Regions from separate parts of the Arthrobacter sp. BC5 genome, predicted to be linked through region 1. Evidence: riboswitches for the same ligand, from Rfam matches in the RefSeq annotation. Region 1 holds a riboswitch; each other region holds the start of a gene.
The links. Region 1 has a riboswitch for cyclic di-GMP ahead of AC1MFI_RS01450 (LamG domain-containing protein). Riboswitches for the same ligand answer to the same signal wherever they lie in the genome.
Positions count from the first base shown of each region.

Region 2: it holds a riboswitch for cyclic di-GMP, as region 1 does, so the genes downstream of both, AC1MFI_RS07340 (response regulator transcription factor) here and AC1MFI_RS01450 (LamG domain-containing protein) in region 1, are expected to answer to the same signal.
Region 3: it holds a riboswitch for cyclic di-GMP, as region 1 does, so the genes downstream of both, AC1MFI_RS06740 (glycoside hydrolase family 26 protein) here and AC1MFI_RS01450 (LamG domain-containing protein) in region 1, are expected to answer to the same signal.

Region 1 covers NZ_CM155273.1:342,493-352,678, forward strand. Annotated here, with positions in the region: gene AC1MFI_RS01415 (Bug family tripartite tricarboxylate transporter substrate binding protein) at 1-575, opposite strand, end outside; gene AC1MFI_RS01420 (acyltransferase family protein) at 723-2,783, opposite strand; gene AC1MFI_RS01425 (DUF368 domain-containing protein) at 2,770-3,831, opposite strand; gene AC1MFI_RS01430 (hypothetical protein) at 4,044-4,208, opposite strand; gene AC1MFI_RS01435 (ATP-binding protein) at 4,399-5,991, shown strand; gene AC1MFI_RS01440 (response regulator) at 5,988-6,767, shown strand; gene AC1MFI_RS01445 (NADPH-dependent F420 reductase) at 6,802-7,488, shown strand; gene AC1MFI_RS01450 (LamG domain-containing protein) at 7,537-8,745, opposite strand; cyclic di-GMP riboswitch class I at 8,763-8,837, opposite strand; gene AC1MFI_RS01455 (glycosyltransferase) at 9,121-10,186, shown strand, end outside.
Region 2 covers NZ_CM155273.1:1,579,161-1,589,346, reverse strand. Annotated here, with positions in the region: gene dnaK (molecular chaperone DnaK) at 1-1,577, opposite strand, end outside; gene AC1MFI_RS07365 (DUF2252 domain-containing protein) at 1,718-3,031, opposite strand; gene AC1MFI_RS07360 (EAL domain-containing protein) at 3,110-3,826, opposite strand; gene AC1MFI_RS07355 (hypothetical protein) at 4,064-4,288, shown strand; gene AC1MFI_RS07350 (LysE/ArgO family amino acid transporter) at 4,373-4,975, opposite strand; gene AC1MFI_RS07345 (LysR family transcriptional regulator ArgP) at 5,044-5,946, shown strand; cyclic di-GMP riboswitch class I at 6,047-6,121, shown strand; gene AC1MFI_RS07340 (response regulator transcription factor) at 6,259-7,074, shown strand; gene AC1MFI_RS07335 (hypothetical protein) at 7,080-7,535, opposite strand; gene AC1MFI_RS07330 (DUF6221 family protein) at 7,646-7,906, opposite strand; gene AC1MFI_RS07325 (sensor histidine kinase) at 8,018-9,547, opposite strand; gene AC1MFI_RS07320 (response regulator transcription factor) at 9,544-10,186, opposite strand, start outside.
Region 3 covers NZ_CM155273.1:1,463,133-1,473,318, forward strand. Annotated here, with positions in the region: gene malQ (4-alpha-glucanotransferase) at 1-1,324, shown strand, start outside; gene AC1MFI_RS06715 (NAD(P)/FAD-dependent oxidoreductase) at 1,379-2,344, shown strand; gene AC1MFI_RS06720 (hypothetical protein) at 2,450-2,878, opposite strand; gene AC1MFI_RS06725 (multidrug effflux MFS transporter) at 3,062-4,351, shown strand; gene AC1MFI_RS06730 (hypothetical protein) at 4,301-4,552, opposite strand; gene AC1MFI_RS06735 (DNA-formamidopyrimidine glycosylase family protein) at 4,854-5,663, shown strand; gene AC1MFI_RS06740 (glycoside hydrolase family 26 protein) at 5,704-6,846, opposite strand; cyclic di-GMP riboswitch class I at 6,955-7,029, opposite strand; gene AC1MFI_RS06745 (peroxiredoxin-like family protein) at 7,302-7,973, shown strand; gene AC1MFI_RS06750 (GNAT family N-acetyltransferase) at 7,997-8,455, shown strand; gene AC1MFI_RS06755 (aminoacyl-tRNA deacylase) at 8,478-8,951, opposite strand; gene AC1MFI_RS06760 (LacI family DNA-binding transcriptional regulator) at 9,067-10,089, opposite strand.

The DNA.
Region 1 (10,186 bases):
TCCGGCGAGATGCCGGCTTCCTTGAGGATGGAGCCGGCGAGGATGTGGTCCGCACCTCCCGCGGAGCCGCCCGTGATGGAGACGCCCTGGCCCTTGGCCTCGATGTCCGACAGCAGGTCGTCGATGGTCTGGTACGGGGAGTCGGCGGGGACCACGACCACGAGGGGCTCCTCGGTGAGGCGGGCGATCGGCGTGGTGTCCTCGATGCGGTTGGCCGCGTTGTTGGTCTCGACCGCGCCGACCATGACGTAGCCCATGACCATCAGGGTGTCGGGGTCCGTCTCGGTGGCGAGCTGCGCCAGGCCGTTGGTGCCGCCGGCACCGCCCACGTTGACCACCGAGGCGTTGCCCACGAGGTCGTTCTCCTTGAGGTCCGTCTCCATGGCCCGGCCGGTCTGGTCCCAGCCTCCACCGGGATCGGCGGGAACCACGATGTTGAGCTTCTCGATGGTGCCGTCCTCATCCGAGGCGGTGGTGCTCTGCGTCATGGAGCCGCAGGCCGACAGGGCGAGGGCGGAGACGAGGGCGAGGGTTGTGAGGGTCGAACGGCGCGCCGTTGTGCGATCGATCGTCATGATTTTCTCTTCCTTGAGATGAGATGCGGGATGTGATGCCGGTCACCACTGCTGATCTCAGGCTAGGAAGGCCGCTGACGGTCGGTAAAGCATGCGGTCGTAGTGCTCGTATTGGTCTTTGTGGTCACGGGCTGCGGGCGGCGTGCATCACCATCCGGTGGCGTCCCTGAACTGCTCTTCGAAGAACGGGCCCAGCGTCTCGGCGTAGGTGGCCGTGAGGTGGTTGTCGTCCAGGTAGACGCGGACGTTCCCGATGACGGCGGGACAGGTGCCCGAGACGCAGAAGTAGTCGTCGAGGTCCATGGTCGCGAGCCCCGGGGTGGCCTCGGCCATCTGTGCGGTGGGCGAGACCTCCCCCGTGTCGCGTGCGTCGGCGTCCGCGGGGTTGCACAGCTCGGACGATGCCCCCCATCTCTCCACGCACTCCACCATGTTCTGGGTGAAGCGCGGGTTGTCGCGGATCGCGACCACGGGGATGCCCTGAGCCATGAGGTCCGAAGCGCCCCGGCTGAATCCGCCGGGCAGCAACTCGTACGGGGCGTCGGTGATCGAATACGTTCCCGTGGTGAACACGGCGTCGGGACGGAGCTGCAGGATGTAATCCGCTGCCTGGGCGTTCCGCTCATTGCAGTCGGGGGTCATCTCCTCCGAGTAGGCGACGTACTGGCACCCGCCCTTCACGATCGCGACCACAGCCCAGTTGTTCGCCTCCGCCATGGGCTTCATGGCGGCGAGCCACTGCTGGACGTGGCTGTTCCCGACCGCCACGATCGTGCGGTCGGGCTCCTCCTGGTCGACGACGACCGAGCAGCTCGTTCCCTGGAGAAGCGGGGCATCCGTGGAGTACCGCCCGGTGCAGGGATCGGGAAGACCGACCCAGTCGCGAGCGACGAGCTTTGCTGCCGGTACCAGCGGGACGCCGCCGGGCGCGGTGAGTCCGAACCGAGGATCCAGCACCAGAGCTCCCGGATTGTTCCTCTCGGCTTCGGCCCCGATGCGTTCCGATTCGATCCGCAGGCTCTGCTGCCAGACCGTCAGGGGAACCGCGACAAGCCCCAGGCACACCGCCAGCACGAGCACCGAGCGCCGACGACTGCGGTCGGCCCAGGCCAGCGCCCGCAGAGGCCGCTCGACGAAACGCATCGTGACGTAGGCCAGCACAAGGGATACGGCGATGATGATGAGGCCGCCCAGCACCCCCGGCGAGGGACGGTCCTGCCAGGTCAGTGCGAGCACCAACACCGGCCAGTGCCACAGATACAGGGCGTAGGACAGATCCCCGACCCGCACCAGCTGCCTCGATGACAGGAACCGGTCTGCTCCGACGGCGCTGTGGGTCTGCCCGGCCACGATCACGAGGGCGGCCGCCATCAGTGGCCACAGTGCTACATAGCCGGGGAACTGCCCCTGCACGTCGAGCAGGAAACCGCCGCTGAGCATCGCAAGGACGCCGACCCAGCCGGCGACGACACGCACCAGGCGGGGCAGACGGACGTACGGCAGGGCCAGCGCGAGCAGCGTGCCGAAGGCGAATTCCCAGAGCCGGGCGCGCGTGTCGAAGTACGCGTATGCCTGGTTCGTGGAGGTCTGCCAGACGGAGAACGCCAGCGAAGCAGCGAAGAGCGCACCGAACACGACCAGCACCACGCCACGGAACCTGAGCTTGAAACGGCGTGCCACCAGCAGGCTGGAGAGGAACAGCAGAGGCCAGAGGATGAACACCTGGCCCTGCACGGACAGCGACCAGAAGTGCTGCAGCGGACTGGCGCGACTGTGATCAGCGGCGTAGTAGTCGACCGTGTGGGCGGCCAGCATCCAGTTCTGCACGTAGAACAGCGACGCCCACGACTGCTCCATGATGTCCCACCAGCGGGACGGCGGCACCAGCACCCCGGACGCGGCAAGGGTCCCGAGGATGACGACCACGACAGCGGGCAGCAGCCGCTTGAACTGGTGCAGCCAGTGGCGGGCCAGGTCCAGCGGGCGCCCCGATTCCGCCTTCCGAAGGAACGACAAGGCCAGCAGGAAGGCCGAGATCAGCAGGAAGACATCGACCCCGCCCGAGACCCTGCCGAACCAGATGTGATAGGACACCACCATCAGCACAGCCAATGCGCGCAGGCCCTGGACCTCCGGCCGGAATCCCCTGGCCGTGCCGTCGATCTCCCGATTCCGAGCCGGATTTTCGATCGTCCTAACGGCCGTCATCACGGCCTTTCACGGTAGACACGGTGATCGATCCTACCGGCGCGCCCTCAGCCTCATGTCCGGCCGACCAGCTGTGGTGAGGGCCGGCGGCTGCGCGCGACGGCGTCACCGAGGCTGCGGTCCGTACGGACCGGCGCTCGCGCCACCAGAGCAGGAACACAAGGGCTGCACCGCCCAGGCATGCCAGCAGCGGCCCCGCCCATGCGTCCCCGGGTGGAAGGAGTGCACTGCCGTCCTGCCAGGGCCACAGTGCTCGAAGTGAGCCGAGGATCAGCCCCGCGGCGGCGAGGAGGGTTACGCGCCGATGCGCCCGCAGGAGGTACGCGAGGACCTGGACCACGGAGACGAGTCCGAAAGCCGCACCGGCGCTGAAGAGCGCCAGGTATCCGCCGTCGCGCGTGCTGACCGCCTCGAGCGTCGGCTCGTACATGCCGAAGGTCAACAGGATGAAGGAGCCCGAGAGTCCGGGGAGGGCCAGGGCGCAGACCGCGACCGACCCGCTGAGTGCCACCACCCACCCGGACGGGTTCTCCACCTCCAGGGACGGCAGAGCCAGGAGGAGGAACACCGCAGCTGCAACGGCCAGCACGACGACGAGTCCGCCGAGTCTGGAGATCGCGGTCGAGGGACCCGCTTCCCGGGCCATGGTGACGGGCACCAGCAGGCTCGCCGACACCATCCCGAGGAACAGGGAACTGGAGATCATCGGCTGCGTGTCGACGAAGGTGTGCAGGGGCTTGGAGAGGATCAACAGGGCGAGGAACATGCCGACGGCCAGCGGCAGGACCAGGGCCCACTCGACACGGGCCAGACGACGTCCTGCGCCGTGGCGGTCACGCTGCACGGCGAGCTGCACCAGACCGCCGATGAGGTGGCTTGCCGACGCGACCACGCGGTCGAACACACCCAGGACGAGTGCGACGGTACCGCCGGAAACCCCCGGGACAAGCTCCACCAGGCCGATCAGGGCGCCGTAGAACGTGTTGCCGAGACTCGTTCCCGTGGCGGGCGGGGCGGGCTGCGTGGCGGTGCGGGAGGAGAATCTCACCGTTTCCACACTAACGACCGTGTTCGACCGAAGCGCCCGATCGGGGCGACGGTTGCTGTTCCGTGACAGGATCGATGGCCGACCGTGACCCGGGAGACGGACTCGGTTGCCCGTCCCCTGCGTCCCGGCCGGCGTCCAGCGGAGGCTGCTATCGGGTCACGCCGACCATACCCCGAGGGGACCTACGTCCGGGGATACGACGGCGCCATCTCCTACCGCTGCGCTCGGGACCGAGCGCGCTGAAGCAGAAGCAGGACGGCCGACGCAACCAGCACGATCAGCCCGATATAGAGCAGGAACTTGAGTGTCTCGACGGCGACCCCGACGATCAGGAGGACGAGCGCGACAAGGGCCAGGGCAATCAACAGGGATCTCATCAGCCCAGTATGGCCGACTCGGTCGGTCATCGCAGGCCGGGCGGGTTCGCGAGGCAGCCGAGCAGCAGATACGAGGCGGTACGCAGTGTCACCCGAGCGATTCCTGATGGTGCTCGAACCGGGCAGCGGGACCGGCACGAGCCCGATGTGACGGACCCACGCGTGTCACACTATGAGGATGATCAGGACGATGTCGCTTCGATCGCAGCTGTTCTTCCTGCAGTTGGCCATCGTGCTCGTCATCGTCGCCGTGGCGGGTTCCACGGCCGTCGCCATGCAGCGGCTGCAGATCCGCGAGCAGTACGAGGACCGCATGGTCGGCGTCGCCCAGTCGGTGGCGCAGCTGCCCTCCGTCGTCGAGGCCTTCGACCAGGCGGATCCGAGCGCGGCGATCCAGCCCATCGCCGACCTCATCCGCCAGTCCACGGGCGTGACGTACGTCGTCGTCACGGACGAGGACGGCATCCGCTACTCCCACCCGAACCCGGACCTCATCGGGGAGCTCGTCTCCACCGATCCGTCGATCCCCCTCTCCGGGGACATCTTCGTGGGCACCCAGACAGGCACGCTCGGCGAGTCCTGGCGCGTGAAGGTACCCATCTACGGGGACGACGGCGGGATCATCGGTACCGCATCCGTCGGCACGCTGGAGTCCGAGCTCGACGCCGATCTCTACGAGGACCTCCCCCGCCTGCTGGCCTGGCTGATCGTCGCCGCGCTCGTCGGTTCCGCCGGGGCCATCTGGATCTCCCGGCTCGTGTGGCGCCGCATCTACCGGCTCGAGCCCGAGCAGATCGCCTCCCTCCTCGAGACCCGGGACGCCATGATCCACGGCATCAGCGAGGGCATGGTCGCCGTGGACGAGCACCACCGGATAGCACTCCTCAACGACGAGGCGAAGCGGCTCCTGGGCCTCGACGACGGCGCGACGGGCCGGCCGGCAACCGACGTCATGGAGCCGGCCCTCGCGCGCCTTCTGACCGACCCCGCCGACACCGATGAGACGGTCCTGTCCGGTGAACGCGTGCTCCTCGCCCGCACGTCCGACGCCCTGGTGGACGGCGCGCGCGTGGGGCGCGTCATGATCCTCCGCGACCGCACCGAGCTCTACCAGCTGCTCACGGACCTCGACGGCGAGCGCGACGTCACACAGGCGCTGCGGGCGCAGGCGCACGAGTTCGCGAACCGCATGCACACCATCTCGGGGCTGCTCGAGCTGGGCCGCACGGAGCAGGCCGTCGACTTCATCTCGCGGTCGGGGCACGGCGGCTCGCTGGTCTCGGGATCGATAGCGCCGGGCATCAAGGACCCCGACGCCGCGAGCCTGCTCATGACCAAGAGCACCATCGCCTCCGAGAAGGGCATCTCGCTCAGGATCGACGACACGTCGACGCTCGATCCGGACGGCACGACCGACGTCGTCACCATCCTCGGCATCCTCATCGACAATGCGATGGAAGCCGTGGCCGGGAGCGGGCGCGCCGACGGCCAGGTCCTCGTCCAGCTGGATACCGCCGACGACGCCGTGCGCGTCACGGTGTCCGACAGCGGCCCCGGCGTCGCACCCGAGGACATCGACGGCATCTTCTCCTCCGGCTACTCGACGAAGGACGGCGGCTCCACCGGGACGCGGGGTTTCGGCCTCGCCCTGGTGGACCGGATAGCGCGGCGCCGCTCCGGGCACGTCGTCGTCGACGATTCCGACCTCGGCGGCGCCGAGTTCACCGTCTGGCTCGCGCCGTCGCTCCTCGACGTCCCCCGTTCCACCCTGCAGGTGCCATGACCGACGCCACGCCTTCCTCCGCTCCCGCGCCGATCCCCACCCTGGTGGTCGACGACGACCACCAGGTCGCCGGCATCCACACCGGGTTCCTGCTCGCCCATGGCGGCTTCGAGGTCGTCGGCGCCGCCCACACCGGCGCCCGAGCGCTCGAACTCGTGGACGAGCTGCGGCCCCGGCTCGTGCTGCTGGACATCCACCTCCCGGACATGACGGGGATCGAGGTGCTGCGGGCCCTGCGGAACCGGCCGGGTGAACCCCTCGACGTCATCGCCATCACCGCTGCCCGCGAGCTCGAGACGGTGCGGGCAGCCGTAGCGGGCGGGGTCCTGGGCTATCTCGTGAAGCCCTTCAACGCCGCCGTGCTGAACGAGCGGCTGGACTCCTACGTGGCATACCGGCGCGATCTCGACGCCCACGCCACGGACGGCACCGCGTCGCTGGACCAGAGCAGGATCGACCGGCTCCTCCGCACCGCGGCGGGGACCGGCCCGGGTCGCGGCAACGCGCCGTCGGGCCTTGCCGTGGCCACGACGGTCACGACGCCGAAAGGACTCTCCGCACCCACGCTCGACGCCGTCATGCTGGACCTCCGCGGCCATGGGCGCGGGACGTCGGCGTCCGATGTCGCCGAACGGCTCGGCATGGCCCGGGTGAGTGCGAGGCGCTACCTCGAGTTCCTCGTGTCACGGGGACAGGCGCGGATCGTCCCCCAGTACGGTTCGGCGGGACGTCCCGAGAAGTTCTACGTCTGGACGGACGACGCGCGGAGCACCTGAGGAATAACCACGGCCCGGGGATGTTGTGGTGGGAATGACTGAGAACACGACGGACCAGACAGGCGCCGGGCGCAGCACCATCGGTTTCATCGGCAGCGGCAACATCGGCTCGCAGCTCGCGCGCCTCGCCGTCGCTCGCGGCTACCGGGTCGTCATGAGCAATTCCCGCGGGCCCGAGACGCTCCGGGACCTCGTCGGAGAGCTCGGTGAGCGCGCCCGCGCCGGGAGCGTCGAGGAGGCGGCTGCGGAGGGCGACGTCGTCGTCGTCACCATCCCGCTGAAGGACATCGGTTCCGTTCCCGTGGAGCCGCTCGCCGGGAAGCTCGTGATCGACACCTGCAACTACTATCCCCAGCGGGACGGCCGGATCGCCGAGCTCGACGACGAGAGCACGACGACGAGCGAGCTGCTGCAGCGACACCTCCCGGGTTCCTCGGTGGTGAAGGTGTTCAACAACATCCACTTCGAGCAGCTCACCACCGACGGTACGCCTGCCGGCACTCCCGACCGGCGGGCCCTGCCGATCGCGGGTGACGACTCCGACGCGAAGCAGGCCGTGATGGAACTCCTCGACGAGTTCGGCTTCGACGCCGTGGACGCCGGGCCCCTCGCGGAGGGCTGGCGCTTCCAGCGCGACACCCCCGGCTACGGCACCGTGCATGACGCGGACGGCATGCGCGAGGCACTTCGCCAGGCCAGGCGCTACGCCGAGATGGGCTGAGCCGGACCTCCTCGGGAGGCGCAGCCCGGGGCGGGTCGACCAGCCGGGCTACCGGGTGGCGATCACGACCGGCGAGCAGCGCGTCGCGTCACACACCTGGTACCTCGCGGAGGTGCCTTTAGCAGTCGTCGTGTAGCGGCCCGAATTGGCGATGCTGGTCCGCACTCCGTTGGTCACGAGCGTCACGGTCGAACCCGTGGCGCCCGTCCAGCTGAGCGTGGTCGAGGTGGCGCTGCGGACCTTCGTGCTCGTCGCGGTCAAGGCGATCGCGGGAGCCGGCGGAGTTGGAGTCGCGGTAGGGCTCGGAGCCGGCGAGGGCGTCGGGCTCGGGGTCGGGCTCGGGGTCGGGCTCGGGGTCGGGGTCGGCGTCGGGGTCGGCGTCGGCGCGACGACCGGGGGCGTCACCACGGGCCCGGCCGGGACGAAGGAGAAGTCCCGGATGACGACCTTCTCGGGCTTCACATGCGCCGGGTCGCCGCCCCCGCCGCCGGTGACCCAGAGGTTGAAGTGGACGGTCTCGCGGGCCGGCTCGGGCACGTTCTCGCCCTGCTTGACGGTGCGCTTGAGCAGCGTCCCGGAGGAGCCCTCCCCCGCGAAGGTCTCGAAGGTGAGCTTGTCCGGCTCCCAGATCAAGCGGTGCGTGAGGACGGGATTGCTGGTGACGCCGAAGACCGCGGTGTCGTTGCCGAGTCCCGGCGGCTTGCCGGCGTCGAACCAGTAGCCGTGGCCCTGGGTGATCGGCCAGACCTGGTTGTAGCTGCTGCCACCACCCCACGAACTGGCCTCGCACAGGTCGATCTCGTTGAAACCGGGTGCCACGGCGGGGTCGTAGGTGAACAGGCAGCCCCACACCACTTCCTTCTGCAGCGTGGTGAGGTCCTTCTCGATCGTGGTGCTGTACGTGCCGTAGCCGAAACCGTGCCGCGTGGTGTTGAACTCCGCACCGATGGCCGACTCCCCTGTCGGATTGGACAGGGTCATGGTCACATGGCCATTGGCGTCCGGGGTGCTCACGTTGGCCGCAGCGAACCGCCCGTTGTAGGTCGGGGCCCCGGCCGACCAGCGCTTCTCCCAGTTGAAGCCCTTCCAGGAGAAGTCGCCCACCGGTCCGGGATCCGCGGCCGGGGGTGTGTCGCCGGCCGCGACGGGCCCGGGAACCGAAGCCATCAGCAGAACGGCGAGGGCGGCGCCCAGGATGGATCTCCGGCCGCCGGGCATTCCTCGGTGGGCGCGGGACAGGAGGGTCGAAGGAGGCATGGCTGAGACCTTTGCTGTTCGATGGCCCGGCTGACCCCGTGGGTCCCGTGGCTTTGCGTCACCGGCTCGCACCGGTTTTGCCCTTATCGCTGAGCGGCTGCATGCAGCGGTGCCGCCGGCCCTGGTGACGGGTCCCTCGACACCTCAATCCTCCCGCGGGCCCCGTCCGGCAGGACCTTCCGTAAGCGCAGGTATTGCTCAATATTGGCGCACTCCCGCCTCACGTAGGGCGCCGTGCCTCCACTCGGGTAACTTGGTTTCATGCTTCATGGTCCCCGCGGACCCGGTGAGCGTCTCAGTGCGCCAGCCCGGCACACACAAGTCACCGCAGCAGTGCCCGCGTGCACGGAAGCAGGAAGTGGAGCGTGCTGAAGCATGGAGATCACGTCACCAGGTGATCCGTCCGTCGATGACGGACGTGGAGGCAAACGGGATGACTCCTTCGGGGGCAGGACGCTCCTGATCCGGTCGATCGTCCTCGTGACCGCGGTCCTGGGACTGAACTACATCGTGTGGCGCTGGCTCTACTCGATCAACTGGGAGGCCTGGTGGATCGCCATCCCGCTGGTGCTGGCGGAGACCTACTCCCTGATCGACTCCCTGCTCTTCGGCTTCACGGTGTGGAGGTTGAGGAAGCGGCAGGCCCCCGAGGCCCCGCCCGGCCTGACCGTGGACGTCTTCATCACCACCTACAACGAGCCGCTGGACCTCGTGCTCACCACGGCACGCGCAGCGAAGAAGATCCGCTACCCGCACAACACCTGGATCCTCGACGACGGGAACCGTGCCGAAGTCCGTGAAGCGGCGGAAGCCGAGGGCATCGGATGGATCACGCGGTCCGCTGACTGGAAGGACATGCCGCGGCACGCCAAGGCCGGCAACCTCAACAATGCGCTGATGTCCACGGACGGCGAGTTCCTCGTCATCCTCGACGCCGACCAGATCCCCGATCCGCTCCTCCTCGACAAGACCCTGGGCTACTTCACCAACGAGAAGATGGCACTGGTGCAGACGCCGCAGGTGTTCATCAACGTGCCGGACTCGGACCCGCTGGGCAGCCAGGCGCCACTGTTCTACGGCCCCATCCAGCAGGGCAAGGACGGGTGGAACGCGGCCTTCTTCTGCGGCTCGAACGCCATCATCCGCCGGGAGGCGCTCATGCAGCTCGGCGTCACGCGCTACGTGACGGAGATCGAACTCGCCCTGTACAAGGCGCTCAAGACCTCGGACAAGGTCATCGCGAGGGCCAAGAAGAACCTGGGCGCGGACAACGAGCGCGTGAGCGAGGCCCTGGACCTCGTGGCGAAGGACCTGCGCAGGGTCCGTCGCCGCCTACGGAAGGGTGACGGGATCTCCGAGGTCACCTACGAGTTCCAGCAGCGGGTCGCGGCAGTCACCCGAGGCCTCGTGGCGGCGGACATCGCGGCCTTCCACGAGGACC
Region 2 (10,186 bases), 1.2 Mb from region 1:
AGCTTGTCCACCGAGTAGGCGAGCTGCTCGGCGCCGTTGCGGGTGTCAGCGGCCTCGCGGCGCTTCTTGTCCTCGGCTGCGTGTTCCTCGGCCTCGCGCACCATGCGGTCGATGTCCTCCTTGGAGAGCGAGGAACCGCCGGTGATGGTCATCGACTGCTCGGTACCCGTGCCCTTGTCCTTGGCGGACACGTGCACGATGCCGTTGGCGTCGATGTCGAAGGTGACCTCGACCTGCGGGACGCCGCGCGGAGCCGGGGCGATGCCGGTCAGTTCGAACGTGCCCAGCGGCTTGTTGTCCCGGGTGAACTCGCGCTCGCCCTGGAACACCTGGATGGCGACGGACGGCTGGTTGTCGTCCGCCGTGGTGAAGGTCTCGCTGCGCTTGGTGGGGATGGCCGTGTTGCGCTCGATGAGCTTGGTCATCATGCCGCCCTTGGTCTCGATGCCGAGGGACAGCGGGGTGACGTCGATCAGGAGGACGTCCTTGCGCTCGCCCTTCAGGACACCGGCCTGCAGTGCGGCGCCGACGGCGACGACCTCATCGGGGTTGACGCCCTTGTTGGGCTCCTTGCCGCCTGCGAGCTCCCTGACGAGCTCGACGACAGCGGGCATGCGGGTCGAACCGCCGACCAGGACGATGTGGTCGATGTCGGCCACCTTGATGCCGGCCTCGGAGATGACGTCGTGGAACGGCTTCTTGGTGCGGTCCAGCAGGTCCTTGGTGAGGTCCTGGAACTTGGCGCGCGACAGGTGCTCGTCGAGGTGGACGGGTCCGTCCGCCGTGACGGAGAGGTACTGCAGCGAGATGTTGGTGGACGTCGCCGAGGACAGTTCCTTCTTGGCCTGCTCCGCAGCCTCCTTGAGGCGCTGCAGGGCGATCTTGTCCTTCGACAGATCGGCACCCTTCGCCTTGGCCTGCGAGAGCAGGTAGTCGACGACGCGCTGGTCCCAGTCGTCGCCACCGAGGCGGTTGTCACCGGCGGTGGAGCGGACCTGGATGGTGGAGAAGGCGTCCTCGTCCTTGCCGACTTCGAGGAGCGAGACGTCGAACGTTCCGCCGCCGAGGTCGAACACGAGGATCAGCTCGTCTTCCTTGCCCTTGTCGAGGCCGTAGGCCAGGGCTGCCGCGGTGGGCTCGTTGACGATGCGCAGGACCTTCAGGCCTGCGACCTCACCGGCCTCCTTGGTGGCCTGGCGCTCGGCGTCGTTGAAGTACGCGGGGACGGTGATGACCGCGTCGGTGACCTTCTCGCCGAGGTAGCTCTCGGCGTCCGTCTTGAGCTTCTGGAGGATACGCGCGGAGATCTCCTGCGGCGTGTACTTCTTGTCGTCGATGGCGACGGTCCAGTCGGTGCCCATGTGGCGCTTGACCGACGAGATGGTGCGGTCGATGTTGTTGACGGCCTGGCGCTTGGCGATCTCGCCTACCAGCACCTCGCCGGACTTGGAGAAAGCGACGATCGACGGCGTGGTGCGCGCGCCCTCGGCGTTCGCGATGACGGTGGGCTCGCCACCTTCGAGGACCGAGACGACCGAGTTGGTGGTTCCGAGGTCAATACCTACTGCACGTGACATGCAATTTCCTTTCGACTGCCCGGGATTTGCGAGGCGCTCATCCGCCGGGCGCGTAGATTGAGCGTTCTGCACTCAAGTATAGGCGCGCCGGCGCCGAGGATCAAAACGAAGTTGAGTCCTCCTGACTCAACTCCTGCTCCTCAGGTAGCGGGGACGGCGGTGATGAGGCCTTCCCGGAAGGCGTCGACGAAGAGTGCGTGATCGTTCCGGACCGTGTCCGCGTAGGTCTCGCCGAACTCGACGATGTCCTCGATGAACTCGGTACGCGAGCGCTCGACGGCGCCGAGGATGGCGGTCTCGGTGCGGAACGGCACCAGGTCCTGGTCGGTGTCCTCGTCCGTGGAGCAGTGAATCTTCGCGGTGGCCTGGCCCAGTGCCTCGAGGACGGGTTCCATCTGCTCCGGCTCCGTGAGGTCGTCCCAGGAGAGGTCCCGCTTGTAGGGGGAGAGTTCGGACACCACGAACGAGACGCCACGGATGGTGGTGTAGCCCAGGAAGGGATCGGTGTGGGACTGCAGGGAGCGCTGGCTGATGACGGCCCGGTGCCCGTCGTCCGCGAAGTAACCGCGGACGCGCTCGTCGGCCACGATCCTGCTCGGAGCGGCGATGTTCGACTGCTTCATCGTCAGGATGATGTCGTTCTCCTGCGCTTCGTCGAATCCTTCGATCAGCACGTTGTAGGTCGGCAGGCCGGCGCTGCCGATCCCGAAGCCCTTCTTGCCCACGATGCCCTTCACCCGGTAGAAGACGCGGCGGCGCGAGCGTTCGCTGTCGGGGATGGTTTCGAGGTAGCGCTCGAAGGCCGCCGCCACCTCGGCATGCTCGTCCTCGTCGAGCACCCTGATCGAGCCGTCGTCGCGGAACTGGCGCTCGTAGTCCTCGATGAGCGTGAGCGAGTCGAGCAGTCGCGTGCGCCGCGCGGCGCGGGCCTGCTGCAGCACGTGGTGGATGGGGCCCTCCGTGTTCTCGAGTCCGAAGGCGAAAGCAGACTGTTCGTCCTCCACGTAGTCGGCGACCCGGCCGAGGTACGCCTCGAGGTAGGTGCGCGCGAGGTTCCGTACAGCCTCTGACGGCAGGGCCTTCTGCCAGCACAGCAGCGTCAGCGACGCCACGAAGCGGCGCAGGTCCCAGGAGAAGTGACCGACGTACGCCTCGTCGAAATCGTTGACGTCGAAGGTCAGCCGGCCCTCGTTGCTCATGTAGGTGCCGAAGTTCTCGGCATGCAGGTCCCCGTGGATCCACACCCGGCCCGTGCGCTCATCCGCCCAGCTGTCCTCGAGGTCCGCCATGTCGGTGTAGAACAGGGACGCACTCCCGCGATAGAAGGCGTAGGGATCCGCGGCCATCTTCCGGAACCGCGCGCGGAAGGCGAGGGGGTCGACGCCCATCAGGTCCTGATGGGCCTCGACGAGGGTGCTCACGATGTGCTGCTGACGGGATTCGGTGGCTGCCATCCGCCCACGGTACGCCTGTGCCATTCCCGCCACCCGGACCGGGCCGTGGCCGGCTCGGGTCCTGCGTCTTCCCGAACGCTAAGCGACAGCGGTGACGCCAGGCGCACACCATCGGTTCACGTCCGGGAGCTCCTCGAAGGCCGGCTTCGCGAACCAGTACCCCTGGAACAGACGGACACCGACTGCCTCGAGGAACAGGAACTCGGACTCGGTCTCGACGCCTTCCGCGAGCACCGTGATACCCAGCTCGTCGGCGATACCCACGACGCCGGTGACGACGGCCTGGCGGGCCGGACTGCCGTCGACTCCTCGGATGAGCTTCATGTCGATCTTGAGCAGATCCGGCTGGAACTCGACCAGGAGCCCCAGCCCTGCATGGCCGGCGCCGAAGTCGTCGATGGCGGTGGTGAAGCCGTGCTTGCGATACTCGGCGATGATGTTCCGGAGGTGGGCGGTGTCCGCCACCTCCTCGTCCTCCGTGAACTCGAACATGATGGACGTCGTCGGGAAGCTGCACCGCTCGGCTGCACGCAGCGTCGCCCGAAGGCATGCAGCCGGTTCGTAGACCGCGTTCGGCATGAAATTGATCGACAGCTTCAGATCCTCGCCCGCAGGAAAGAGGCGGGACGCCAGCTCGATCGCCTTGATCCGACAGTCCTGGTCGAAGCGGTACTTCTGCTCCGGACCGACCTTCGACAGGATCTCGAAGGCACTCTCACCCGACAGGCCCCGGACCAGCGCCTCGTAGCCCCACACGCGGCCGGCGACCGCGTCATAGATGGGCTGGAAAGCCATGCTGAAATCGAAGTCGAGTCCCGACGATGTCGCGCAGCCACTGCATGCCATGCAAAGTGCCCCCTCACTGGTTCCGTCCGCGCCCAACGATATCGGGTCCGGCATGCATCAGGCGTGCCGAAGAAGTCCGGGCAGAGGCGTGTCGACACGGGCATCCAGGACAACCGAGCTTCAGGACCTCAGCACACTGCGAACCTGTCGGAACCGGTCGCCACTGCTGGATGCCATACTTCGGGCATGGATCTTGACCAGTGGTGGAACGATGTGATGCCGGAAACGCGGGACTGGCTCGTCGCCGACAACGGGGACGCACTGACGCCGGAGGTCGTCGCCGACATCAGCCGCGCAGGTGGCCTCATCGCGACGGATTCCTGGTGGATGGGCGAGCGCGGGCCCGACGGCGTCTTCCTGTCCGACGCGGCGAGGCACTGGATCCAGGAGCGCGCCGACGGCGAGCAGTAGCAGCCGCTGCCGGGAGCACGCCGACGCACCGGGCGGGCACCGTTGCCTGCCCGGGGTGACCGTGGCTGTGAGGCCGGCCTCCGGCTACCGGGCGACGAGCATCACCGCGAGGAGGAGCATGACGACGGCGATCAGCGCGTCCAGGACCCGCCAGGCCCACGGCCGGGTGAAGAGCGGGGCCAGGAAACGGGCCCCGGCGCCGAGAGCCGTGAACCAGACGATGCTGCCGAGGCCGGCCCCGGCGGCGAACCACCATTTCCCCTCGGCCCCGTGCGTGCTCGCGAGGGAGCCCAGCAGCAGCACCGTGTCGAGGTACACGTGGGGGTTGAGCCACGTCAGGGCCAGGCATGTCCCGAGGGCCGCCTTCCACGACGTGGCGCGCCCGCCGGCGGCTTCAAGGCGCCCACCCCGGAGCGCACGCCGCGCCGCGAGAACGGCATATCCGCCGAGGAACGCCGCACCCGCCCACCGGACCACCTCGAGGAGCACGGGCGCCTGCTCGATGGCCACGCCCAGTCCGCCGACGCCGAGCGCGATCAGCACGAGGTCGGAGACGGCGCACACCACCACGACCAGGAGGACATGGGACCGGAGAAGCCCCTGCCGCAGGACGAAGGCGTTCTGCGAACCGATGGCGACGATCAGGGTCAGGCCTGCAGCGAGGCCTGTGGCAGCGGTGGTGATCACCTCATCAACCTAGGGTCCGGCAATGATTCAGGCCAGCTAAAGCTTCTTCAGTATGATAAGAACTGCTTATGAAGCACGTCGAACCGGCCCAGGCGAAGGCGCTCGCCGCCATCGTGGGCGAGGGCAGCTTCGAGGCCGCAGCCGCCGCCCTCTCGGTCACCCCGTCGGCCGTCAGTCAGCGCATCCGCTCGCTCGAGATCGCCGTCGGCCGCCCTGTCATCACCAGGACCAGGCCGCTTCGCCCCACGGAGGCCGGTCAGGCGATCGTCCGCTTCGCGCGACAGCTCGAGCTTCTCTCGGCGGATCTCGCGGCGGAGCTCGACGCGGGCGGCGAGGGGCAGCGCCCGCGCATCACCATCGTGGTCAACGGGGATTCGTTGCACACCTGGGTGCTGCCCGCACTGGCCCCGGTCGCCGCGACCCTGCAGATCGAAGTGCTGCGGGAGGACCAGGAGTACTCCCTCGAACTGCTCCGCAGCGGGGCCGCTGCGGCTGCGATCACCTCCGTGGCCGAGCCCGTGCCGGGGTGTTCCTCCCATTCCCTCGGCATCATGCGCTACGTCCCGGTCTGCACCCGCGAGTTCCACCGGACGTGGTTCCGTGGAGGCGCGACACCCGAGCATCTCGGCGCGGCCCCCGTGATCGTCTTCGACCGCAAGGACGATCTCCAGGACCAGTACCTCCGTTCGAGGACGCTCCGCGCCCTCGACCCGCCCCGCCACTACGTCCCGGCGGCGCAGGAGTTCGCCGACGCGATCCGACTCGGCATGGGATGGGGGCTCATGTCCGAGCTGGAGCTCGGGAACGAGCCCGCTGGACGGGGCCTCACCGCGCTGGAGCCGGACGGCTACGTCGATGTGCCGTTGTACTGGCAGCAATGGCGCCACGGTTCGGCGGCGCTCGCGGCCGTCGACGACGCGGTGCGCCGCGCATCGGCCCTCCTGCGACCGCCTGCCGCCGGGACGAGGTGACGGTGTGGACCGGGCCGCAGCAGAGTCCCTCGCCACCGCCAAACGTCCTGTCCTTGAAGTGTCAGGCAAGATTGCTAGTATCGTCGGGCGAGCAGCCGCTCGCCGACAATGGCAAACCCGGTGCAAGCCGGGGACGCAAAGCCACGGGACCCACGCGGTCAGCCGGGCCGCCGAAGGGAACAGGTCCACGGAGTATGCCCAGGACAGGTCAATTCCATACAGTCTCCGCCCAGGGCATCCCGCCAGTACTGGGGCACTCGTCGCCAGGCGCCGCCTGGAGCGCGCTGCGGCGCCACCACGGGTCGTCAGGCCATGAGTAGCCTCCCGGCCGGTGAGCGCCGGGCCGCCGTCGTCATCGAGGACGATCTCGACATCCGCAACCTCGTCTGCGCCGTCCTCGAGCAGGGGGGCTTCCAGGTCACTGTCGCCGCCACGGGCCGGGAGGGCGTCGATGTCGTCCGGCAGCAGCATCCCGCGGTGGTCACCCTGGACATCGGGCTGCCCGACATCGACGGGTACGAGGTGCTGAGGCGGCTTCGCTCCACCACCGACTGCTACGTGATCGTCCTGAGCGGGCGCGCCGACGAGACGGACATCCTCACCGCCCTGCAGGCCGGCGCGGACGACTACGTGGTGAAGCCGTTCCGACCGCGCGAGCTGAGGGCCCGCATCGACGCGATGCTCCGCCGCCCCCGCCTTCTCCCAGCCCATCCGCACGCCCAGTCAGCAACGCCGGCCGTGGCCGCACAGAGCCGCGGCGCCGGCGACGACCCCCGGGAAGGATCCGACACCCTCCTGCGCAACGGGAACCTCGTGGTGGACAGCGAGGCCCGCACGGCCACCTGTTCCGGCGCGGAACTGCCGCTCACGAAGACGGAGTTCAACCTGCTGCACGAGCTCATGAAGAGCAACGGCGCCGTACGGACCAAGGAGGAACTGGTGCGCGTCTCGCGTGGCGGCGACTACCGCGGGTACAACTTCGTCAGCCGGACGGACGAGCGTGCCATCGAGGTGCACATCGCCAACCTCCGCCAGAAACTCGCCCGCAGCGAGGGAGACCCCGACCTGATCACCACGGTGCGCGGGGTCGGCTTCCGCATCATGCCCCGACGCACCGCGCCACGCTAGGCGGCCTACGTCGAGGGGCGTTCGGGGTATGTCTCCTGCAGCGCATGGATCGTATCGGCAGCGCACGCGCGGAGCAGTGGCATCGATCGCCGGGCGCCGTCGAGGCCGTCGGTGGCGATGAGCCGCTGCGTCGCGAGTGCTGCGTGGCCCAGGCGGACTGCCCCCGCCATGGCCGCCGACGCCGTCACGCTGAGGACGGCGTCCTCTGCCCCGCTCGCGTCTCCCGCGCGCATCCGCTGGTCGAGCCGGTCGATCTTCTGCTCGAGCGTCGAGGCGACGTCGCGCGCGAACCTCCCGACCACCGACGGGTCCGCGAAGTCACCCTCCATGTCCCGGAGCACCGCGGCATCGAGGAGCGGTGCCGCTTTCCCGGGCGCGCTCGCACCAGCCTCGCTGTCAGGGTGTGCCGCCCTGCCGCCCGGGTGCTGGGCAGGATCTACCGGAGTCGAATGGATGGGCACATCCCAAGGGTAACGACGGCGGAAGGTCACGCCACAGGATCGACCGCTTCTTGCGCAAAGCTTGTGGAAGGACGGCGGGAGGGCTTACACGGAACCGGCGCCCTGTGGTCCTAGGCCTTCCACGCGGCCCTGAACTCGCTGTGACCCGCCCACGGAAGTGCCACCAGCCGCAGGACGGCCAGACCCTCGGCCTCATCGAGTCCGGCACTCGCGTAGTCGATGATCCGCCGCTTGGACCGGCACTCCTCGAGGACCCGCTCCGGGTCGTACCAGCCGCGGGCCCCCCACACTTCCTCGGGGAGATGACCCACGCGGGCGGCTTTCTCGTCCTCGGAGATGCGGGCGTCCAGAAAAGCGGCGAGTTCATTCATACCCTCGAGCGTAGCGACAGTCTGCGCCACCCCGAGCCTGCGCCACCCGAGGCTCCGGCAGGCGTGGGCGCCCGGCCGTACGAGCGGGCAGTCCGGTCCTCCGGGTGCGTGCTAAGGGAGTTCCCGGTCCTGGATGCGGACGGCCTGTGCAGCCTGCTGTGGGAGCGGCAGTTCCACCCGGAACCGGGTGTGCCCGGGCTCGCTGGCCACGCTGATGGTTCCGCCGTTGGCTTCGACGAGGGCCTGGACGATCGCAAGTCCCAGACCCGTGCTGGTGGCAGTGCCTGTGCCGGCGGACCGTGCGGCGTCGCCCCTGCTGAAGCGCGTGAAGATGGTGTCGAGGAAGGCCGGGTCGATGCCCGTGCCCGTGTCCGTGACGGTGATGCTCACCCTTTCCTCCCCCACTGCGAGTGCCGTGGAGACCGCGGTACCCGGCGGGGTGTGCCTGTGCGCGTTGGAGAGGAGGTTGATGAGCACCTGGCGGATCTCGGCCTCCACCGCGCGTACCTCGACGGGCTCGTCGGGTAGGTCGAGGCTCCAGGAGTACCCGGGCGCAGACACCTGGGCGTCGCTGGTGGTCTCGATGACCAGTTCCGTCAGGTCGACGTCGGACACCTCGCCACGCTGGCCCTCGTCGAGCCGGGCGAGCAGCAGGAGGTCCTCGACGAGGGAGGACATGCGCTTGGACTCGCTGTCCACGCGCTCGAGCGCGGACCGCCCGGACGGGCTGACGTTCTCGCTCATGAGGATCAGCTCGGTGTACCCGCGGATGGATGTCAGGGGCGTGCGGAGCTCGTGGCTGGCGTCGGCCACGAACTGCCGGACCTTCGTCTCGCTCGCGTGCCGTTCCCGCAGGGCGCTGGTGACGTGGTCGATCATCTCGTTCAGGGCCAGTCCCACGGTGCCGACCTCCGTGCCGGGCTGGGCGGCGGCAGGGGGTACCCGCACGGGGATGGCCACCTCGCCGGAGGACAGCGGAAGCTGCGAGACGGACGTCGCGACGGCGGAGAGTTCCTCGAGCGGACGCAGCGACCGGCGGATGATCACCGTTCCGGCGAGGCCGGTGAGCGCCAGGCCCGCGAGGGACAGCCCGGCGACGGTCAGGTCGAGGCGGACAAGGGTGCTGTCACGCTCGGTGGTGGACAGGCCGGTGACCAGGACGGCGCCGTCGAGGTACGCCGGCAGTTCGGCTGCGTCCACCCGGTAGCGGCCGGTGCTCAGGGTCAGTTCCTCGGGGCCGGCGGCAGGATCGATCTCCTCCAGGAGGTCGAGGTCGGCGTCGGTGAGCGGTTCGGTGCTGCCGTCGTCCTGCACGAGCGCCGAGTTCAGCACCGCTCCGTCGTCGAACACCGCGTTGAGCGTGCCCGGCCGCTGCCCGGCCGCATTCTCGGGGTCGACGTCCCCGGATGGTCGCTGTCCGCCGCCCGGTGGACGCCCGCCGGGAAATCCCGCCCGCCCTGCAGCAGGCTCGAGGGCCGTGTCGAGTTGCCGCGTGAGGTAGTCGCTCATGGCCAGGTGGCTGAAGACGCCGATGGCCACGCAGATCGCCGTGAGCAGTGCGAGCGTCGCCAGGACCAGCTTCGTGCGCAGATGCAGCGGCCGGCGGCCCGGCAGGGCACCGGCATCAGGGGAAGCGGTCACGGAGCCGCCGGCTTGAGGACGTAGCCGGCACCGCGGACGGTGTGGATCATGGGTGTGCGTCCGGCGTCGATCTTCTTGCGCAGGTAGGAGATGTAGAGCTCGACGATGTTGGCCTGGCCGCCGAAATCGTAGTTCCAGACGTTGTCGAGGATCTGGGACTTGCTGACCACGCGGCGCGGGTTCTCCATGAGGTAGCGCAGTAGCTCCCACTGCGTGGCGGTCAGCACGATGTCCTCTCCATTGCGGGTCACCTCCCGGGTATCGACGTTCAGGACGAGGTCGCCGACCACCAGTTCGGCGGAGTCCGATGCCGCGACGCCGGAGCGCTGGACGAGGCGGTGGAGGCGCAGCATGAGTTCCTCCATGCTGAAGGGCTTGGTGACGTAGTCATCACCGCCCGCGGACAGGCCGGAGATGCGGTCCTGCACGGCGTCCTTGGCCGTGAGGAACAGCGCGGGGACGTCGGGGGCGAAGGTGCGGATCTTCTTCAGCGCCTCGATGCCGTCGACACCGGGCATCATCACGTCGAGGACCAGGACGTCGGGGCGGAAGTCCCGTGCCGCAGCCACCGCAGTGAGGCCGTCGTTCGCCGTCGTGACGCTCCAGCCGGCCATCCGCAGGCCCATGCTCACGAGTTCC
Region 3 (10,186 bases), 1.1 Mb from region 1:
CACCGCCACCGATCTGCTGGACCGGAACGCGTCCTATGCCGCCAAACTCGAGGCGCTCGAGCTCGTCTTCGCCGTCGAGCGCCCCGAACAGCGTCAGCACGACTTCGACGCCTACCGTTCCCACCAGGGCCAGGGCCTGGCCGATTTCGCGTTGTGGTCGGCGCTCGCCGAGAAGCTCGCACCGGGCGCACCGGAATGGGACGACGTCGGGCGCCCCGGGTCTGAGGGTGCCCGCGCCTTCGCCGAGCACCACGCCGCACGGATCGAGTTCCACGAGTGGCTGCAGTGGCTCGTCGACGAGCAGTTGCAGGAGGCCCAGCTCGAAGCGACCGGTTCCGGGATGTCCATCGGCGTGGTGCACGACCTCGCGGTGGGGGTCCATCCCAGCGGGGCGGATGCGTGGGCGCTGCAGGACGTGCTCGCGTCGGGGATCAGCGTGGGTGCCCCGCCGGACATGTTCAATCAGCACGGCCAGGACTGGAGCCAGCCGCCATGGCACCCGGAGCACCTGGCCGCATCCGGCTATGCGGCCTTCCGCGACATGCTCCGCAACATCCTGCGCCACGCCGGTGGCATCCGGGTCGATCACATCCTCGGGCTGTTCCGGCTGTGGTGGATCCCGCAGGGAGCGGAGCCGGGCGCAGGCGCCTACGTCTACTACGACCACAAGGCGCTGATCGGCATCCTGGCGCTGGAGGCGGAGCGGGCAGGGGCGATCGTGGTCGGCGAGGACCTCGGCGTGTTCGAGCCGGGCGTCCAGGAGTACCTGGCCGAACGCGAGATCCTCGGCACCTCGATCCTCTGGTTCGAGCAGGACGAGGACGGGCCCCTGCTCCCGGAGGCCTACCGCGCGGGCTGCCTGACGACGGTGACCGTGCACGACCTCCCGCCGAGCGCGGGCTACCTGGCAGGCGAGCACGTGGTGCTGCGGGAGAAGCTCGGGCTGCTCAGCCGCCCGGTGGCGGAGGAACAGGCTGCGGACCGCGCCGTGCAGGACACGTTCCTCTCGCTCCTGAGGGAGCGGAACCTGCTGACGGACGGCACGGCCGGTGTCCAGCAGACCGTCGAGGCGCTGCACGCGTTCATCGCCCAGACCCCGTCGGTGCTCCTGGGGGTCGCGCTTGCCGACGCGGTCGGGGAACGCCGGACGCAGAACCAGCCCGGCACCAACGACGAGTACCCGAACTGGCGGATCCCCCTGGCCGATGCCGACGGCAGGGCGGTCCTCGTCGAGGACCTCGCCGGAAACCCTCGGTTCGCCTCGCTCGTCGCCGCGTTGGGCCTGTCCGCCGGGGACCGGGAGCACACAGGGCCCATCGCCTGATCGCAAGCACCAATTCCGTCCCCGGAAGCGTGCGCCGCGTGGTGCGATGAAGGAATGGACAGGCAGGATATGTACGACGTCGTGATCGTCGGCGGGGGAGTGTCGGGCCTGAGCGCGGCACTCGTCCTCGGACGGGCCCGGCGGAACGTCGTGGTCATCGACCAGGGAACGCCGCGGAACGCTCCGGCCGATGCCGCCTACGGGTTCATCACGAGGGACGGTACCGCTCCGGAGCGGCTCGTCGCGCTGGCCCGGCAGGACCTCGAGCCGTACGGCGTCGAATTCGTCGACGTCAGTGCCGAGGGAGCCCGGCAGGTACCGGAAGGGTGGTCGGTCGGCACTGCTGACGGTGGATCGCTCCAGGGACGGCACGTGGTCCTGGCCACGGGCCTCCGTGATGTCCTTCCCGACGTCCCGGGGGCGAGGGAGGCGTGGGGGCACGGCCTGCTGCAGTGTCCGTACTGCCATGGCTGGGAGGTCCGTGACCAGGCTCTCGGCGTGCTGGGGTCCTCTCCCACCTCGATCCACCAGGCGCTCCTGGTCCGCCAGTGGTCCGACGACGTCACCTTCTTCCCCCACACCCTCGGGCCGCTGTCCGGGGACGACGAGCGCCGTCTGCGCCGGCGGGGCGTCCGCATCGCCAAGGGACGTGTGCAGGGCTTCGCCTTCGGGCCTGCGGCCGACGACGCCCCGCGGCCGGTCAGCGGACTCCGCCTCGAGGACGGTTCCCTGGTGCCGTGCTCGGCGGTGTTCTGCGAGCCCGGGGCGGACGCAGGCCTTCCCTTGATCGACACCCTCGGGTGCGATATGCGCGAGGACGGCTGCGTGTCCACCGACGAGATCGGGCGAACCACGGTGGAGCGGGTGTGGGCTGTCGGCAACGCCGCGGATCCTGCCGCCCAGCTCGTGCCCGCGGCAGGAGACGCCTACCGGGTCGCGGTCGCCATCAACGCCCTGCTCGTTGAAGAGGACTGCGAGGTGTGCCTGGAGGCGGAGGAGGCGGTCAGCGAAGGCGTGTGACGTCCGGCTCGTCGGTGATCCGGGCCGGACGCAGGAGGGCCCCGGTTCAGCCGGGGCCCTCCTCTGCCCGGCGGGCCCAGCTGAGCGTCCCTCCCGCCGACGTCCCTACCGGCCGACGTCGGGACGGGTCTCCTCATCCTGCGCCTGGAAGGGTGTGTCGTCGACGTGGCGCGGGTCGCCGCCACTCGGACCGGTGGGCCCGGTGCTTCCCGTGTCCGTCGCGGTGACGACCGGCGGGACGTCCAGCGGGAGGTCCCCGCTGGCGCCGATGTCCAGGCCCGGGTCCTGGGGGGCCTTCGCGCCGTCGTCGCTCCCCGCACCGCGCTTCTTCAGCACGCCCTTCAGGGAATCCTGGACGTCGGGGGCCTTGCTCTTGATGGTGCCGGTGGTGGAGGAGACGCGGTCCTGCACCTTCGGGCTGTTCCAGAGTTCCCGGGCTTTGGTCTTGATCTGCTCATAGCTCTCCCGGCCCGCGCGCGTGCCGAGGACGTACCCAGCGGCCATACCTGCCGTGAAGACAAGTTTGTTCTTCATGCCGTTCTCCCTTCGGTGGACTGCGATGCATCCGAATCTAGACCACGCGGCCGGGGGCGGCGAGGGAAGTTTTCCGAGCCGTTCCTGCCGTGCAGGGAATACGCGCCCGGCAAGCCCTACCGTTCATCCGCGGCATGCAGGATGATGGGGTGGGAAAGCGTTATCCAAGACGGAGGGGCGTCAGTGGAACAGAGGGTGCGAGCGGTCCCGGTCCGCGAAGGGGACGACGAGAGCTCGCGACGCCGACCGCGCGTCCTGCTCCTCGTGACCGCCCTTGCGATGCTGCAGGTGATCTGGCCACTCACCATGGACCTGTACCTGCCGTCCTTCCCCGCGATCCGCCGGGAGTTCGGAGCGGATGAATCAGCCGTCCAGCTCACGCTGACCGGGGCCTTCATCGGGATGGGACTCGGCCAGCTCGCCTCCGGTCCGCTCTCGGACGCCGTCGGACGGGCCCGTCCGCTCGCGGTGATGATCCTCGTGTACTGCGTCGCGACAGCCTCCTGTGCCCTCGCGCCGTCCCTGGGATGGCTCATCGCGAGCAGGGCCTTCCAGGGCATGGGCTCGGCGGCGTGCGCGGTGATCGCGCTCGCGATCGTCCGGGACCTCTACGCCGGCAAGGAACTGCTCGTGTTCCTCGCCCGCCTGTCCATCGCCTCGGGAGTCTTCGTGGTCGCCTCGCCCGCACTCGGCGCCCAGCTCCTGCAGGTGGTGGGATGGCGGGGCCTGTTCTGGGTGCTCCTCGGCTACGGCGTCGTGTTGCTGTGCGTTGCCGGGGTGATCCTGCTACGGAACGAGACCAACACGCCGGACCGACGCCTGCTCCGGCGGGGCGTGCGCCTGCGGAGCGACTACGGGAGCCTGTGGAGGGACGTGCAGTTCCGCTCGGTCGCCGTAGCGGGCGGGCTCCTCTTCGCCGCGATGATGTCCTTCATGGCGGGCAGCGCCTTCCTGCTCCAGGAGGTCTTCGGGCTCACTCCCACCGGGTACGCCCTGCTGTTCGGGGCGCAGGGCGCCCTCATGGTGGTCGGCGCGCAGGCCGGCGGTCTCGTGGCCCGGCGCACGTCGCCCGTCCTCGCGGTCCGCATCGGCGCCGTGGCCCTGGTCCTCAGCGCCGTCGCCCTGCTGCTGAGCGTCGGGCTCGCTCCGCAACTGGGCGTCTGGGGGCTCATGGCTCCGGTGATGGGATTCACGACGTCGTTCGGCCTGGTGAACCCGGCGCTGCAGGCCACCGCGCTCGAGCATCACGGGCTCCGCGCTGGTACCGCCGCCTCCGTGCTGGGCGCGTCCAACATGGCGGCTGCGGCCGTGCTGGCCCCGGCCACCGGCGCGTTCGGGTTGTCCTCGCCCGTGCCCACCGCCGTCGTCATGCTGGCGTGCGCGGTCGTGGCAGGCCTGTTCCTGGTGACCGGGGTGCGTTCCTCAGGAGGATCGGCGGGCGGATCCGACGACGTCGGGACTCACGGGCGATGACTCCGGCTGCTGGTCACGGCGGTCCAGCTCCTCGGTGATTTCCTCGCGCCGGATCTCGGTCTCCAGGGACGGCTCGCCGTCACGGGCGTACTCGAAGTCGAGCTCGCGGTTGATCTTGCTGTTCAGTACCTCGATCTCGGGCAGGTCGAGGGTGGTGAGGTCTTCCGGGAAGTCTTCGGACGGCGACAGTCTGGTATTCATGGGGGCCTGTTCGGTGGTACGACGTGGAATCTGGTGCCGGGCCCGCTTCTAGACCACGCGTGCCGGGCGGAACCCGGCAAAGGGAAATAGTATCGATCGCATGTGGATAACGGAAGCCGCCGTGCCCTGCTTCGAAGCGTTCTTCGCCTCCCGGCCCGCAGTCCGTGCACCGCGTCGAGGACACCGCCCATGAGCTGCCGGAGGACGCGCGCCACCACCATCGCGGGCGCCCCGGGCGGGTTCTGCGTGGGTGGCAGGGGCTAGCCTTCTCCTGGATCGAGGACCAGGCAGGGGAGGCAGCATGCCCGAGGGTGACAGTGTCTTCCGGTTGGCCGCACGGCTCAGGAGATCACTCGACGGCCGGACGCTCAGTCGGGGGGACCTCCGTGTTCCGGCTCATGCCACCGATGTCCTGGACGGCATGCGGGTGGCGGGCCATGCGACGTACGGCAAGCACCTGCTGACCCGTTTCCACGGCGGACTGACGCTTCACACGCATCTGCTGATGCAGGGGTCCTGGACCGTCACGGCCGCGGGAAGGACGTTGCCGCACAGGCTGCTGCCGGAGGCGCGCGTGATCCTCGAGGTGCAGGACGGGCCGACGGCGTACGGACTCGACCTCCCTGTCGTCGACCTGCTGACGACCCGGAGCGAGACCGATGTCGTCGGGCACCTCGGGCCGGACCCGCTGCGGGAGGACTGGTCCGCCGACGAGGCGATCCGCAGGCTCCGCCGGAACCCCGGGGAGCGCGTCGCTGCCGCCCTGCTCGACCAGCGCAACATCGCGGGTTTCGGGAACCTCTGGGCCAACGAGCTCTGCTTCCTGCGCGGCGTCCATCCGGACACGGCGTTGGCGGATGTCGACGTCCCTGCGCTGGTGGTACTCGGGGCCCGATGCCTCCGTTTCTCCGCCCTGCAGCCGAATGCACACCAGGTCACCACGGGGAACACCCGCAGGGGTCGGAAGCACTGGGTGGCCGGCCGGGCCGGGAAGCCGTGCCTGAGGTGCGGGACCACGGTGCTCGTCAGGGGCGAGGTGCCCGGCGATCCCGGCCGCCGTCGCACCTGGTGGTGCCCGCGCTGCCAACCGTGGAGGGCCTCCTCCGGGTGACGCCCCGGCGCGTTCCGGTCAGCGTGTCGTCATCGTGTCGTCAGCGGCGGGCGGCGAGGCCCGCCGCGAAGGCATCCGCCGACGCGGTGGTGCTGTTGATGCGCCAGTCGGCTTCCTTGTTGATGTGGAACCAGACCAGGGCCACCACGTCCTGCTGCGCGGAGACGTAGCTGAAGAGGTTGCTGATCCACTGGGGCTTCGATCCACCCAGTTCCGAGGAAGCCGTCTCGGCGATCATGATGGGCTTGCCGGGAGCGATCCGGCGGAGCTGCGCGATGCCCTCCCCGAACAGTGCCTGCGGTTCCTGCCAGGTGCTCCAGGACTGCGAGGTACCCCAGTTGTAGCCGTCGAGAGCCACGAGATCGACGTAGCCGGTGCCGGGGAACAGCTGGTCCAGGGGCGTCGAGCCCCAGTAGGGCACGTTCGGGTTCCAGACCCAGCTGATGTTCGTCGCGCCCGTCGATGCCACGACGTCGTGCACGTGCTGGTACGCCGCGACGTAGTCACCCGTGCCGTTGCCGTTGACGCCCTCCGCCCACGGGTACCAGTCCCCGTTCATCTCGTGGGCGAAACGGAGGTACACGGGCTGGCCCCACTGTCCGAGCGCCACGCCCCACTCGCGGAGGTACGTGTCGAAGTCGCCCGCCGCGATGCGGTCGAGGGAGTAGGCGGGCTGGGAGGCGCCGCCTCCCCACGTCCACGGCTCCCAGGTCAGCAGGGTCTCCGCGCCGCGGGCGCGAACTGCATCGAGCTCGGCGATGGGTGGGGGCTGGTTGAAGTCCTTGTAGGAGAGCACGATCGAGGGGGCCTCGCCGGCGATGCCGGCCACCTCGTCGAGCTCTCCGCCGGCCGCCGGGCCGCCGTTGGTCCCCACGCCGAACCGGATGCTCTTGGGTCCTGTGGAGACCGGTGCGGGTTCGACGACGGCGAAGGACGCGCTCGCAGCGGCGCTTCCGGCCGTTGCCGTGACGGTTCCGGACACCGCCACCACGATCGAGGCCTGGAACGAACCCGACGCCGTGGTGGTCATGGCCACCTGGGTGGTCCCCGCGACGACCGTTCCCTTGGTCCGCTTGGGGAAGCCGGCGCCCGTCACCGTGACCGTCGTGCCGGCTGCTCCGGACGTACTGCTGAGTGTGATGGTGGCTGCTGCCTGGGCGGGCGGCGGAGTCAGGCCGACCATCAGGACGACGATCGCCGTGACGAGGAGGAGCAGGCGCGCCGTGGTTGTGCGTGCATCGCTCACGGATGCGGACTTCGCTGGAAGGAAAAGCATGATCGGCCTCGCTGGTTCGGTAGCCCGGCTGACCGCAGGGGTCCCGTGGCTTTGCGTCTCCGGCTCGCACCGGGTTTGCCCTTGTCGCCGAGCGGTTGCCCGAGCGTCCTGGTCCCCGCCGGGTCGCGGGGCCTCTTCCATTGTGCGGTGCGGCCTATCGCCAGGAGCTTGGGATGGGCCGAAGGACGACGAAGGATTGATGCAGGTCTTGCGCAGGTACGGAGGGCTCAGGGCGTAGGAGCGGCCGCACGCCGTCGGTTTCGCCGCTCTCGGGCCCGGTGCTGGGAATTTACCGGGTCCTGGACCACAATGGGTTCTGCTGCGGGTCAAGGCTCCTGCGGCGGGGGCGTTGAGGGGAACGAATGAAGCAGAGACCGGCATTCACGAATACCATCGCAACGCAGGTGGGCGAGTACAACTCCACGTTCGCGGCGCAGGTCGGCCCGGTGCTCGCAGCGGTCTTCGCGCGCGAGCAGGAGGACCTCCGCAGGGCGGGGCTCCCGAGCGGGATCGCAGGCGTCGGCGACAGGCTTCCGGATACGGTCCTGTTCGACACCACGGGGCATCGGACCCGGCTGAGTGACGCGCTCGGAGCAGCAGCGGCCATCATCGTGTTCTACCGCGGCTCCTGGTGCCCGTACTGCAGCATCGCCCTGCAGACCTACCAGCGCGAGCTGCGCCCGGTCGTCGAGGCCTTCGGGACCCGGCTCATCGCGATCAGCCCGCAGGCGCCCGAGATCTCCCTGCGTACGGCGAGCGACGCCGGCCTGGACTTCGCGCTGTACTCGGACGAGGGGAACGCGCTCGCCGCACGCCTGGGGATCGTGACCGTGCCCAGCGCGGAATCGATGCGTGCCCGGACCGCCCTCGGAATCGATGTCGCAGGGTCCAACATGGACCGGACTGCGGCCATCCCCTTCCCCACGGTGGTCGTGGTCGACGCCACCGGCACCATCCGCCTGATCGATGTTCGGGTGGACTACACGACGCGGACGGAGACCTGGGAGATCATCGACGCCCTGGTCACGCTGTAGTGGCCGCCCACAGGCAGACCCCGATGCAGCTGACCCTTGCACGCGTCCCTTTCGACGCCGCTGATGCCGAGGTCCTGCGCAATGCCCAGCAAGCAGAGCTCCACGTCCGGTACGGAAGCGAGGACCACGAGCCGGGAGATCCACCGACGGCGGAGAACGTGCCGTTCTTCCTCGTAGCGAGCACCGCCGAGGGAATGGCTGTGGGGTGCGGGGGGCTGCGTCCACTCGGACCCGGCGGCATGGAAGTGAAGCGCATGTACGTGGTCCCCGAGTTCCGTGGACAGGGGGTCGCGACCGCCATCCTCCGGCGCATCGAGGAAGAAGCCCGCACTGCCGGATGTCGGGAGCTGCGGCTCGAGACAGGCGTCGAGCAGCCTGATGCCATGCGGTTCTATGAGCGGGAGGGCTACCACCGCATCGCCAACTTCGGCGCGTACGCGGGCCAGGAGCACTCGGTCTGCTTTGCGCGCGCACTGACCTGAGCCGGACCGTCCCGATCGCGATTCAGGACGTGATGTCGCCGACCGTCGCACGCAGTGCAGCCAGTAGCGGATCCGCCTCGGTGAACAAAAGGAAGTCCCGTGAACCGGATCCCATGCCGATGCGGCGTCCTGGTATGCGCTTGTCGGCGTAGACCGGAAGAACTTGTCGGCTGCCAAGGGGTGTGATGGTTCCGGGTTCATACCCGGTGATCTCCAGGGCTGCGTCCGGCGTGACGAGTGATGCCTTGTTCACGGCGAGCAGCGCCCTCAGCTTGGACCAGTCGAGGCGGCGCGTACCCGGGATCAGGACGAACGACGTTGTGCCGCCGCTGACCTTCACCACCAACGTCTTGACACCGTCAGCGCTTGTGAGCCCCTGGGCCTGCGCTGCGTCGGCGAAAGCACCGTCTCCCTCCGCCGGCATCAGGACGACGGCCAGACCGCGGCCCTCGGCGTCGAGTTCGGACGGAAGGGGGCGGCTGGCGGGACGGTCCATGATGCCCATGCTAAAGGGAGACCCGCCATCGGCAGGGCGACATCCGGCCGCACGAGACCTTCGGTCAGGCTGCGCCACCTCCTTCGTCGATCGGAGCCAGTAGCGGGCCGGCCGCTCAGCCCGTTGTGGTGCTGGCCCTCGCCACGAGCTCGCTCGCGGGCATCGAACGGGTGTGGGTGGTCCCCGAATCGAGCACGGACAGCAGGAGTTCGGCCGCGACCCGCCCCTGCATGCCGGGGTTCCGGGACAGGGCGGTCACCGCCGGCGTGGCGAGCTGGCAGTGCAGCGAGTCGTCCCAGCTCACGATAGCGACGTCCTCCGGACAGCGCAGTCCGAGCTCGCGGAGTGCGAGCAGGCCGCCCATGGACATGAGGTCGTTGCCGAAGACCACGGCGGTGACGGGGTGGCCGGTGGGGGTCCGAAGGAGGGACAGGACGGCGCGGTGACCGGCCTCGAGGGCGTAGTTCGCCTCGTGCTGCGTCACGGTCATCCCGTACCCGGCGCCGCGCTGCCGGACGCCCCTGACCCGTTCCTCCTCGTGCAGGAACGTCCGGGGTCCCGAGACGTGTGCGATGTGGCGGTGCCCGCCTGCGTGGAGGTGGTCGACGATGGTGGCGGCGTCCACAGCATGGTCCGTCGTCGTGCCGGAGAACGGGGGTGGAGTATCCGTTTCCTGAGCGCTGTGCACCACGAACGGCAGACCCAGCCGGTCCAGCAGGGCAGGGCGGGGGTCGTCGTGCAGGTGGTCGAGAACCAGGACACCGTCCACCTTCCGCTCGCCGGCCCAGCGCTCGTAGGTGGTCCGCTCCTGCGCCGGATCCTTGCCCACCATCCGCAGCATCAGGGCCATGTCCCGTTCCGCGAGGGCGGTCTCGATGCCGGTGAGCAGGCCCATGTAGTACGGTTCGGTGCCGATCAGGACCGGGTCGGCGGAGACGACCATCCCCACGACTCCCGCCCGTGCCCGCGAGAGGGCCCTCGCGGAGGAGCTCGGGTACCACTCGAGTTCCTCGGCGAGCTCCAGGACGCGACGGCGGGTCAGCTCGCTGACACCCGGCTGGCCGTTGAGGGCGTAGGAGACGGATGCCTTCGAAATGCCCAGCCTCTTCGCCAGACCCGCAATGGTTTCCTTGGCCATGGTCTACAGCGTAGCCCCAGGAATTGCTTGACCGACCTCCGGATATCCCCTACGTTCGACGTAGTGCCTGAACCGGTTCAGTAAACCCCCACTTTCT